Regions from separate parts of the Brevibacillus brevis NBRC 100599 genome, predicted to be linked through region 1. Evidence: riboswitches for the same ligand, from Rfam matches in the RefSeq annotation. Region 1 holds a riboswitch; each other region holds the start of a gene.
What was found. Region 1 has a riboswitch for cyclic di-GMP ahead of ggt (gamma-glutamyltransferase). Riboswitches for the same ligand answer to the same signal wherever they lie in the genome.

Region 1 (4,233 bases):
CCGGTCAAGACACCAAGCTTCTCGTTGTTTTTCCCTTTTACAGGGGAAGCGACGATGATAGAGCGATTGCCGGTTGTCTTCGCAACAAGAACATCGGAGAAGCTGGGCTTGTCCTGCATACCGTCTTTGAAGAATTGGCGCTCGCCAAGATTGATTCCAACGCTTTTGGGGAACGTATCAGCCGTTACTTTTCCATCGCTTGCGATAAACGTGTTTCCGTCATACAGCTTCATTTCCTCGGTAAACTTGCGAATAAATTCATTTTTTGCTGCTGCATCATCGGATTGAATATCCGAGGTGCGGGCTAAAATTTGAATTTCTGTCATACGCCGGTCCAGATATTGATCCATCGCTATGGCTGTACTGGAAGTAAGGTCAACATAGGATGATTTTTGTTTATCAATGAGAATGGATGAAAAGCTGCTCGTGATAAACAACGAAACGGCAGTAAGTGGAATGACGGCCACGACGAGAAACCAAAGAATCATTTTGTTCCTGAGTTTGTTGAACAAAAACATAGGTTTGTCCACTCCTAATCCGTGAATGCGAAATAGAAACAGGCAGACTGCTGAGATGAGCTCAGCAGTCTGACAATATATTAATAGCCCATTGCTGCGCCTTCACCGCGAGGGTCAGCACCGCCAAATTTTACATTGGTTTGCGGGTCAATCAGGATTGCGCCGGACTGTCCCATCGCATCGGTATAGGCTGCTTCCAGCTTTTCGACTGGATGCCCACGTTTAATGAGCTCGTCCAGGACTTCTTGAGGGATGCGGCTTTCCACCTTGAGATTGTTGGAAGCAGATCCCCAGTTGCGTCCATGCAGCCATCTTGGCGCTTCGATTGCGTCTTGCACGCTGAAACCAAAGTCTACGATGCGTGTGACGAGAGCGGCTTGCGTTTGCGGTTGTCCTTCTCCCCCTTGTGTTCCGTAAAGAAGATAAGGCTTGTCCCCTTTAAAGAGCATAGCTGGGTTAATGGTGTGGAAGGTGCGTTTTCCTGGTTCCAAGTGATTGATGTGTTTGGAATCCAGAGAGAAGTAGCTTCCGCGGTTTTGTAAAAGGACACCCGTATCTTTCGCTACGATGCCAGAACCCCAGTCAAAGTAGTGACTCTGAATGATGGACACGGCATTTCCATCTTTGTCGACGATCCCGAACCAGGTTGTATCGCCTTTTGGATCAAGCGGTTCTACGGATTTGGCTGCTTGCTTCATATCAATGCGCGCAGCTAAATCTTTCCCGTGCTGCTTGGACAACAGCTCATCCACAGGGATATCCGCAAAGGCGGGGTCAGTCAGCCATTTGTCGCGGTCAGCGAAAGCCTGTTTGGTAGCTTCCACAATCGTGTGGTAGTAATCAGGTGTTCCTTCACCCATGCTTTTGAGGTCAAAGTTATTCAAAACATTAAGAATAGAGAGCGATGCCATGCCTTGGGAGTTAGGTGGAACGTTATACGCTTTGTAGCCACGGTAGTCTACCGTAATGGGATCTGCCCAAGTGGAGGTATGCTTCTCAAAATCTTTCAACGTGAGCAATCCGCCGTTGGCTTTCATGTCTGCTACGATTTTTTTAGCAACTTCTCCTTTATAAAAACCGTCAGCGCCTTTTTTCGCAATGATTCGCAAAGTATTGGCAAGATCCTTTTGTTTGAGAATTTCGCCCGCTGCATAAGGATCGCCGTTGGGCTTCAGGAATGTTTTGCGGAATCCATCAAAACGTTGAAGATTCTTCAAGTCATTGTCAGTTGGATCTGTCGCGTATTTTGTCCAATATACTTGGTTGGGGGAGACGGGATATCCGTTCTCGGCGTATCCAATGGCAGGCTCCAGCAGTCTGTTCCATTGAAGCTTATTGTTGCCCATGCTTTTATGGGCGTAGTTGTACGCCTCCCACCAGCCGGAGACGACACCAGGGACAGTGTTTGCTGATTCATAACCGCGGGACGGGATTTTTTCGTAGCCTTTGCCTTTGTAATAGTCGATGGTTGCCTTTTCGCCTGCGCGACCACTGCCGTTCAGCGCCTTCAGCTCTTTTGTTTTGGCATTGTAGATGAGCCAGAAGTTATCTCCGCCAATGGTTGTGTAATGAGGATAGACAACAGCTAAGGTGGAAGCGGCTGTAATAGCAGCATCTACTGCATTTCCACCGTCTTCCAATGTTTTCAGGGCCGCAGCCGTAGCCAGATAGTGAGGAGTCGTCACCATTGCGTTCGGTGACATCGATGTTGGACGGTTAGCAGCTTGTGCTCCAGAGAATGTTGATACCCCGATGACAGCAGTCAGCGCGACGGTCGAGAGTTTCTTCCAGAATGACATTCCTATGAAACCTCCTTCATGATGAAAAGAATAATGATTCATTAAACCGGCTATCCGCTGTTGCCTCACCTCCTTTAAAAGTTAAAAATACACAAACATACAAAAGTAGACAAAAATAGACATTATGAGCGCAAAAAAAGACCAATGATATAGGATCATTGGTCGCGTCCTACATCAATACTTCGGTAGCTGGCAAGCGTGTCCGCTGTTGCGGAGGTAGCCCCTGTAGCTTTGCGTCGCCGGATTTCCCCGGGTATGCCGTTTCGATATCAATGGGTGAAGCATAAAATGACACATATACTGATTCAATCGTTGTGGGAAAATGTTCCTAAAACTCCGTTTGCCAATAATATAGACTATTTACCATTTGTGGTAAATAAGAAAAATATTTTAATCCGGAAAAATAGTTAGGAATGCTATGTATTTTTCGACAGATATTCACACACCTCCTGGGGCAAAGCTGCTTATGATGATAAAAAGGCACATTTGCCAAGGAGTGAAACAAAGACCATGATGCATCCCGATACGGAATTGCGCTATATCAACGATGAGATCGGGTACGGTGTGTTTGCGACAAGGTTTATCCCAAAAGGAACGATTGTATGGGCACAGGATGATTTGGACCAAGTATTGGACCCTGCATTTGTGGAAAGACTTGACTCATTACGAAAACAGGACGTACAAAAATATTCGTTTAAGAACCAGTTCGGAAAGTACATTCTTTGTTGGGATAAGGCAAGGTACGTGAACCACAGCTTTCATGCGAATTGTGTGCCGACCATGTATGATATGGAATTGGCTGCACGGGATATTTTTCCGGGCGAAGAGCTGACTGATGATTATGGAACGTTAAATTTGGATGAACCTTTTGAGTGTTTGCCCGAGTCCGACACGGACCGCTCCCGTGTAATGCCCGATGATTTGCTTCGGTATTACCCGCAGTGGGATCGGATTGCAGCGGAAGCATTCCAACGGTTCAATCATGTTGAACAGCCTTTGCTGCATCTGATTCCCTCTAAGCATCTCGAAACGATTCGTGGGATCACGGAGCAGCGCTTAGCCATTGATTCTGTTATTCACCTGTATTGCAGGTCACAATGGCAAACGGGGCAGCAATGGGAGACGTGAGCGGGTCGGTCAACGACCCGATTTTGTTGAACTCTGGGAAGAGAATCAGTATTATGGAATGTAAAGGTGAAGTGAAAGGTTGATTTCATTGGAAAACAAGGTAGCGGCATCCAATTTTATCCGCAATATCATGATTGATGACTTGCAAGAGGGCAAAGTAAAGGAAATCATTACCCGCTTTCCCCCAGAACCGAACGGGTATCTCCATATTGGACATGCAAAAGCAATCTGCCTCAACTTTGAGTTGGCACGAGAATTCTCCGGCAAGGCCAACCTGCGTTTTGACGATACGAACCCGGTGAAGGAAGACATCGAATACGTAGAAGCCATCAAAAGGGACGTTCAATGGCTTGGCTTCGAATGGGACGGGTTGTTTTTTGCATCTGATTACTTTGAAGAGATGTACAACCGAGCGGTGCTGTTGATTAAAAAAGGTCTGGCTTACGTAGACGATCTGTCTCCTGAAGACATGCGTAAAATGCGTGGAACATGGACAGAGCCAGGCACAGATAGTCCGTTCCGCAGCCGGTCTGTGGAGGAAAACCTGGACCTGTTTGCACGTATGCGCCAAGGGGAATTCAAGGACGGGGAAAAAGTGCTGCGTGCGAAAATCGATATGGCTTCGCAGAACTTCAACATGCGTGATCCGGTTCTGTATCGAATCTCCCATGCAACGCATCACAACACGGGCGACAAATGGTGCATCTATCCGATGTACGACTTCGCTCATCCGTTGGAGGATGCTATTGAGGGCGTGACACACTCCCTGTGCTCGCTGGAATTCGAAG
Region 2 (4,233 bases), 1.6 Mb from region 1:
TTTGCCATATAGTAATCGGCCACAATCTGGTCGATGACGACTGCTTCTACACGACCGATCTTCAAATCACTCAGTGCCAGTACGTTATCAGGGAACTCGGTAATCGATTGGACCTGATTTTTGATCTCACTCGCATTAATCGCGTCAGCTGCGGAAGACAGCTTTTGTAAACCAATTGCTTTACCGGCTAAGTCTGACAGCTTGGTCAAGTTGCTATTTGCCTTCGTGACCACTACTTGTGCGTTTTTCAGATAAGGCTTGGTAAAGAGAACCTTCCCTTTTCTCTCATCTGTAATCGTATATCCATTCCAGATCAAGTCAATACGACCACTGTTTAGTTCAGACTCTTTTGCACTCCAGTCGATTGTTTGAAACTCAACTTGTTTTCCCATTTTTTCGCCAGCTGCACGTGCATAATCAATATCAAAACCGACTAGCTCATTTTTCTCATCCCGGAAACCCATCGGTGCAAACTTATCATCAATTCCGATAATCAACTTATTCGCGTCAGCGCCAGTTTTTGCGCTGGAACAGCCCACTACCAACGAAACCACCGCACCCAACAACAATGACATCCATGCTATTTTCTTCATCGTGATGATCCCCCTCGTTTCCCTACTCTATGTTTTACTCTGATAAAGTGGTAATACGTTAACAAGGTATCATGATAGCACATTAGCAGGGAATAGTCGATACTTTAGTAAACAAAAGCACCTTAGAAATATACGCCAAATAATTGGGGAAAATACCGACTAGCAGCGCTACCTCCAACACGAAAAAGCCCTCCGCATTCAATGGAGAGCTTTTTCGTGTTGGAGCTATATACATCCGCTCCCTATCCTTACGCCTGATTGCACACTTTGATATATGAAACATTTCTCACGTTGATGACAACATCATCATACTGGAGCCATCCGTCGTTTTGATTAGCGACCATTTGAATGATCTCTTCCGGTTCCGTGGATTCGATGCTAATCGTTTCACCGCCTCCGGAAAAGTAGAATTGAATCACTTTTGCTTCCTTCATAATATCCCCTCCTATTCCTTCTAGTTATCGGATGGTTGGAAAATTTTTGTTACGGGTGATTTTTATGTATACCATTCAACTCCTGAGCGGCTACGTGCATTCAAACACCAAAAACTTTTTCAGAAGGTTTCTCTTTCATCAAACAGGGGAAAGTACGTTTATATAAAGTAAATTTAGATGGGCAACAGTTCACATTCGATATCCTTGGGGAAGGCAACAAAGCCGAATGGAGCCTACCGAAGTTTTAGACATTCTGCGTACCCTAACCTAACGCCTATGAATGAAGGACTAGTTGATATCACAAATGGTTTTTTGTTCGTCTATACTTTATGAACAATTAGTTTCTTTACCCTACCAAAACTTGACAAAGTATATCTTTTGTCTTATATTTTGCATGATTATGTCCAGCAAAATTCGACACACTTTTACAAGTTTTGCTAATAAATGCAAAAGGCAAAGTCATCGAAAGGTGGCGACGCAAAACCACGGGTCTACAGTCTTTGACCATGATAGCCGGGTTGCCATCATCTTGGAACAATTTTTTTGATGTTGGTAGCTTCGGTTGTTCCATTTCGATGGAACGGCCTTTTTTTGTGTTTCGTTTTTTGAAAGGGGGATGAAAGCACTCTCATTTTTGCAACAGAATGGAAAAACATAACTTTTGGGACGTCAAACATACACAACACGGTAATCAGAAAACGATGGAGTGGAGAAGTTATGTACAAACAAGTAGAAACCGTACAAGAGTTAGCTAAATTTCATGAAATCAAAGAAACAGTATGGACAAGCATGGGCTTCGAGATGGAGTACGCGAAAGAAGGCTCCGCACAATTCCTCCTACTTGCCGATGATGGTGAAGCAGGTGGAACATTTGAAATGACGCCCTTTTCCAAATCAAGTGCTTATATGAAATCACTATTTCAAGATGTTGTTACAGAAGATATGAAAGTAATGGAGGTAGACAGTCTTGCTGTTTTGCCGAAATACCGTGGACAACTAGGGCAAAAAGGAATTTGCTTGATGATAGATTACGCTGAAAAGCATGGCTATACCCACGCAATCGGGGTAGCAGATCCAACTTTTTTTAAATTTATTAACACGAAGTATCAAGTAAAGGCGACTCAGACCAAAGATATTGTCTTTTACAAAGGGGCCGATGCCATTCCGACCCTCTTTCATCTAAAAGATGTCTATGACAATAAGCACGATCCGAAATATTCCTGGTACAATTCGTCGTCGTCCAATCAAGTAAAAGTCGAGGTAGGTGGGTAACATGGATAACATGGATAACATTGATAACGTTGATTTATTGAGAAGAAGAAACAATTGGGTCGTAATCGTATTTGCAAGTATTATTACGGTTGTTCAGGTCTTAAACCTCTTTCTAGGCGTTTCGTACACATTCGTTTTCACAATACTGGGTATTTTGTATGGCGTGCTGGCACCTTTTACTTACATCTCCAATCGCCCGAGCTTCCGTGAAAAAGCAGCGCCTTTCATGAAGTTTTTCAACTTCGCTGTAATCGGAATCTTCATGTTCATCATTGTTGGACTGGACCCGCATATGATCAATATCATGACCATTATGTTCTTTGTAGCAGTCATGGGGATTTATCAAGACCGACTCATCAATATTTTGACCATTGTATCGACATTAGGCATTGTCTCTTACTACTTCCTGACACAGAGAGAATTGATTTTCCATTCGACAAGCAATCTTGACCTGATGTACTTCCTGCTCACCTTCTGCTTCGTCTCTATCACGAGCATGATGCATGCTGTATTCAATAACAAACTACAAGAGGAAAGTGAGCAACAAAAGCAAGAAGCGATTGCCTCGAAGGAATCGTTGCAACGTGTTCTCGATCAAATCAATGAATCTCTCACCTCTATGCAAGACTATCAAGAGAATTTGAACAAGGTAACAGATGGTGTAAATGTTCGCGCTGTCGAAACCGTTGCTTCCCTGCAAGACATTATGGAGTCCTTTACGGTCCAGACTAGCAATACGGACGAGCTGCGTCGGGAAATGAGCTCCACGAATCTGCAAGTTGAGGACATGACCCGCTCTGTTACAGAGATGCATGAGTACGTAGAATCGACCAAAGAAGCCACTAGCGAGAGTGGAAAACGCATCGGCAACATCGGCAATGACTTTGAACGATTCATCACGGACATCCAAGGTACGAACCAGCTGATTCAAGAGCTCAATAAAGAAACCGAATCGATTGGGAAAATCATTCAAACCATTTCCGATATTTCTGCACAAACCAACCTGTTGGCACTCAATGCCACGATTGAAGCGTCTCGGGCAGGTGAACACGGCCGAGGATTTGCTGTCGTAGCAGATGAAGTACGCAAGCTCGCTGAATCCTCCAAGCTATCCTCCGAGTCGATCTCGAGCTTGCTCATGACCATTCGTGAAAAAATGAAGCTCGTATCGGATATGATTTCCGAGTCACAGACGTCTTTTGAGAAAAATAGCGAGGGCATCCTCGAAGTACAAGAAATGTTCACCAATGTAGACAACTACATGCAAAACTTCGCCGATAAAACGAAGAACCTGCAAGAGTTCATCGTCCATGTTCACAGCATGATTCAGGAAGTTGGCGCAAAAGTAGAAGTCAACGCCGATATTACCGACAAGAACAAAGAGAGCCTGGAAGAAGTGCTTGTTCTCGTTTCTGAGCAAAAAGACGAAGTCGTTAAGGTTTCTGGCGGCTTTGAGAAAATCGAACAGCAAATGCGTGGTCTCCATATGTAGCCTTCCTGCAACCGCCTTTTCAATGGCGGTTGTTTTCTTTTTTCATTTTGTAACTGAATGGGTATATAATAAGAATATTCTGATATCAATCACTTGAAAGGAGGCACATCATTGATGGATGCACGAATCGAAACCAAAACGATTCAGACCGATCGATTGCTCGTTTCCTACCTGACAGCAGGCGTACCGGAAGGAGAACCGCTCCTCCTCATTCACGGCAATGCGTCAGCCAACTTGTTCTGGGATGATACCATTGCGGCTCTATGTGACCAGTACCGTGTATATGCACCTGATATGCGAGGCTATGGAGCAAGTGAAGCATTGCCCATTGATGCGACACGCGGTTTGCGAGACTGGTCGGATGACCTTCATTCGTTTATTCGGGCATTGGGCTTGCCAACACCTGTCCATCTTGCCGGCTGGTCGTTGGGTGGCGGGATCG
Region 3 (4,233 bases), 260 kb from region 1:
GCTATACAGAAGCAATCGCGAAGGAAATGGAAGCGGTCGGATTAATCAATATCCAGTTCGTCATTGATGGGGAAACGGTTTATGTACTGGAGGTAAATCCACGGGCATCACGGACCGTACCGATTACAAGCAAAGTGACTGGCATCCCGATGGTTCAACTGGCGGTTCGCGCACAATTGGGTGAAAAGCTGTCGGAGATGGGTTACGGTACAGGGCTATTGCCAGAGATTCCGTTTGCAGTCGTTAAGGCGCCGGTTTTCTCCACGATTAAGCTAAACGGTGTAGACCCGGTACTGGGTCCAGAGATGAAATCGACGGGCGAAGTTCTTGGCTTGGGGCATTCTTTCGAAGAGGCAGCAGGCAAAGCCTTTGCTTTCAAGGACAATTTGTACGGCGACTGGCAAAAAGGTCAGTTGGTCATGATTTCTCTGGCAGATGGAGATAAGCAGGAAGCTGTAAGAGAGCTGCTGGGGCGACTCCAAGCTGACGGGGCGGAACTGGCGGCGACTCCCGGAACGGCCGAGTGGCTGGCATCCAAAGAAATTGTCGTGAAGCATATCGTGGCAGATGAAGCGGCGTGGATCGAGCTGTTGCAAAAGGAAGAAGCGGCCTTCGCTCTCGTTACTGCGACGAAAGGCAATCGTCAGGGCCGGACAGGATTTGCCCTGCGAAGCAGGATGGTACAACAGGGTGTGCCATTGTTCTCCGCTGTCGATACGTTCGAGTTATACGTGAGGTCTATTCTGAAGAAAAGAGGTGGCTCGCATGCAGCCAGTGAAGATATTGGAACACTTTCAAAACTTGCCGTTACAAAAGCATAAAGGAAAGGACTTCCTGCGCGTCGATGAATTCAACGGGGAAGAATTGATGGAGCTGCTCCATCTGTCTGCTCACGTCAAGCAATTGCAAAAGCTGGGTCAGCCATTCCAGCCTCTGCAAGGCAAGACGTTGGGAATGATCTTTGACAAGGCTTCGACCCGCACGCGTGTCTCCTTTGAAGTAGGGATGCACCAGTTGGGCGGCTTGGGTATGTTCATGAGCGGAAAAGAGCTTCAGCTCGGACGTGGGGAGCCGATCAGCGACACAGCAAAAGTTCTCTCTCGGTACGTGGATGCCATCATGATTCGTACCTTTTCCCACTCCTATGTAGAAGAGCTTGCTCTGCACGCGTCGATCCCCATTATCAATGGTTTGACTGATCTGTACCATCCTTGTCAGGCATTGGCTGATCTGCTGACGATCTGGGAGCATAAGGGCAAGCTAAAAGGAATCAAGCTTGCCTACGTAGGAGACGGCAATAATGTGGCGAACTCACTGGTGCTGGGCGCAGCTCTGCTAGGTCTTGATGTACGGGTGGCGACTCCGGTAGGCTACGAAATGGATACAACCATTGTCGCAAAAGCTACAGGGTACGCGAAACAAAGCGGTGGAAAAATGATGGTGACCACTGATCCGATAGAGGCTGTCATGGGGGCAGATGCTGTATACACGGACGTTTGGACTAGTATGGGTTTTGAAGAAGAAAATGAGGTGCGATTGAAAGCATTTGCCGACTATCAAGTGAACGAAAAATTGGTAGCAGCGGCAGACCGTGATTATCTCTTCTTGCACTGCTTGCCAGCACATCGTGGGGAGGAAGTGACAACCGGGGTCATCGACGGATCGCGCTCTGTCATTTTTGATCAGGCTGAAAATAGATTGCACGCACAAAAAGCGATCTTGGCGGCGCTGGTGTGAACATAGTTCTAGTTAAATAGAACTATCTGCAATTAAATCGAATAGACTATGAATCTATGATTGCCGAATTTTGTCACTTATGTGTAAAATAAAGGTAGGAAAGAAGCGAAGAAGTACGGACTGTATCTGGTCGCTTGGTCCGTATGGAGCCAGTAGCGAATCCAGCCTTTTCCGTAATGGAAAAGGAAAGGGGAGCAGGGGCTGTACTTGGTCGCTTGGCCTCTGCATCACGGACAGTAGCGAAGCCAGCTTTCTCCACTATGCTTGAAGGAGGGGAAAAGAAAATGAAAAAATGGTTCGCGGCAATTATGATGGTGGTAGCAATCGTAGCAGCTACTTCTGCAAACTTCCATATTGGATAAATAAGCGTATCGGAGAAACAAACACCGCTTGGCTGAGTGGTGTTTTTTCTTCAAGCTTGGAGGAAACAACATGCTATTGGATGTAATTGCCCTATCTTTTCTCGTAGCATTGCTGCGAGGGGGAAGAATCAAAGAATTACCTAAGTTCAACCAAATGAAACTTCTTATCGTTACCATATTGCTGCAGTCTTGTGCAGTTTTCTTCCCTACGATCGGTGGCATTTTCATATCGATCGCGTATGTGTTTATTTTGGCCTTCCTCGTTTTTAATCGAGAATTTGAAGATATGCGGATTTTTTTAATCGGCTGGTTTCTGAATGCGATTGCAATTTGGTCTAACAATGGAAAAATGCCAATCGATTTAGTTCAAGCAGCAAAGCTTCCTTATGATTTAGAGCCTGTTATAAACGGAACGAATTTCAAGCATAGTGTATTGACGGAAAGTTCGAATTTTCCGTTTTTGACGGATGTCATTTACATGCCATCTTTCATTCCGCGGATTATTAGCATCGGCGATATTTTTATTATGTTAGGTGCCTTTTTACTTGTTCAGCGATTGATGAATAAACCGATTTCATTACTACAACTTCGCGAAGGTAAAAGTTATGCGACAAAAAACTGATTTTGCGGTTTGGATAAAAGGGATTGTTGTCCAGGTTGGATTTGTCATTGCAGCAATCTATATTTTTTACACATCTTCATCTGAATGGGCTGCTCGTGAGCATTGGGGGGTATTATCTACCTACACCCTCCTGACCATTTTTTCTTGTTTTGCTCCCGTGCGTATATCTAATACGATTTTAACAGTGAACAATGCTGTAATCTTTTCGGGTATCTTGTTGTACGGAGTCTGGGTCGGAGTATGGGCTGCTGTTATTGAATCTTTAATCATTGCTTTCCTGGTAAGGTTTAATCCGCTAAAAGCTATTATTAACATTGGGCAGTTGTTAATGACTATATGGACAGTAGCGTTTTTGAAGGATTGGATCGAGGGCTTCGGAACTGTTTCTCCCATTATTAGCGATTTGTTTTTGGCTGTTGTGTATTGGTTTGTGAACCTGACTTTATGTGGATTGGGTATCTCCTATTTTCATCAAATGACCTGGGCGCGAACCGTAAAGATGATGGCAAAAGGCTTTACCTCGACTTACTTGTTGCTTTTAATTCTTGCCGGGGTAGGTTCACGATTAGTAGAGTTATATGGTCCGTTAACACTAATTCCTATGATGATTGCGTTTATTACGATCAGCTACGTTTTTCATCATTACTATGACAATCTTCAAAGGCTTCAACAAAAAGTGGAAGAGGTCAAATCATTCAATCACAACTTCTTAACGACGATGGCTGCTTCCATTGACGCACGAGATCGATACACAAGTGGACATTCTCAGCGTGTAGCTTACTGGGGAAGAGAAATTGCGAGAGATATTGGTTTGGCCGAACGAAAAGTGGAGGATGTTTATATCGGGGGAATCCTGCACGACATTGGAAAAATTGGCATCGAAGACGAAATTCTCAATAAAAAAGGAAAGCTCACTCCAGAAGAGTATGACAAGATCAAGCAGCACACGGTCATTGGTTACGAAATCATTTTGCAAGCAGGGATGTTCAATGAATTGCTTCCTGCGATCCGCTCCCATCATGAGCGTATAGATGGAAGGGGCTATCCGGATGGTTTAGCCGGGGATGAGATTCCGCTGATGGCGAGAATTTTAGCGATTTCAGACGCTTTCGATGCGATGGTTGCGGACAGGCCTTATCGAAAAGGCTTGCCTGTGGAGGAAGCGCTTCAAGAAATCAAAAGGGGCTCCGGTACCCAATTTGATCCGATATTGGCGGAGCATTTTATTAGAATCGTTCAGCGACTGCCGTGCGATGAGTTACAGAGCATTATCGGAATAGAGTCCATCCCACAAAAACAGTTACAGGAGGCAATCAGATGAGCTGCCCCTTGTAACTGTTTTTATTCGTTTACGACCATATGCGGACGAGCTCTCTGGTTTCTAAATGGCAGGTAAGCTTGAAGACATCTGGATTGCTTAATTTCTCCCAATCGTGAAAGCCAAAGCGATTATCTATTGATTTCATGAGCAAGGCCAGTAGGCATCCGTGACTAACAAGCACAATGTTTTTA

Region 2: linked by a shared signal. The riboswitch ahead of BBR47_RS05820 (GNAT family N-acetyltransferase) and the one ahead of ggt (gamma-glutamyltransferase) in region 1 are both predicted to bind cyclic di-GMP.
Region 3: linked by a shared signal. The riboswitch ahead of BBR47_RS31025 (hypothetical protein) and the one ahead of ggt (gamma-glutamyltransferase) in region 1 are both predicted to bind cyclic di-GMP.

The regions. Positions count from the first base shown of each region.
Region 1 covers NC_012491.1:5,866,189-5,870,421, reverse strand. Annotated here, with positions in the region: gene BBR47_RS27760 (methyl-accepting chemotaxis protein) at 1-518, opposite strand, end outside; gene ggt (gamma-glutamyltransferase) at 599-2,317, opposite strand; cyclic di-GMP riboswitch class I at 2,499-2,587, opposite strand; gene BBR47_RS27750 (SET domain-containing protein) at 2,828-3,445, shown strand; gene BBR47_RS27745 (glutamine--tRNA ligase/YqeY domain fusion protein) at 3,525-4,233, shown strand, end outside.
Region 2 covers NC_012491.1:1,125,325-1,129,557, reverse strand. Annotated here, with positions in the region: gene BBR47_RS05830 (amino acid ABC transporter substrate-binding protein) at 1-593, opposite strand, end outside; gene BBR47_RS05825 (hypothetical protein) at 842-1,027, opposite strand; cyclic di-GMP riboswitch class I at 1,470-1,553, shown strand; gene BBR47_RS05820 (GNAT family N-acetyltransferase) at 1,745-2,299, shown strand; gene BBR47_RS05815 (methyl-accepting chemotaxis protein) at 2,301-3,791, shown strand; gene BBR47_RS05810 (alpha/beta fold hydrolase) at 3,906-4,233, shown strand, end outside.
Region 3 covers NC_012491.1:5,610,067-5,614,299, reverse strand. Annotated here, with positions in the region: gene carB (carbamoyl-phosphate synthase (glutamine-hydrolyzing) large subunit) at 1-821, shown strand, start outside; gene argF (ornithine carbamoyltransferase) at 766-1,737, shown strand; cyclic di-GMP riboswitch class II at 1,830-1,911, shown strand; gene BBR47_RS31025 (hypothetical protein) at 1,881-2,099, shown strand; gene BBR47_RS26515 (DUF5317 domain-containing protein) at 2,170-2,721, shown strand; gene BBR47_RS26510 (HD-GYP domain-containing protein) at 2,705-4,042, shown strand; gene BBR47_RS26505 (histidine phosphatase family protein) at 4,071-4,233, opposite strand, start outside.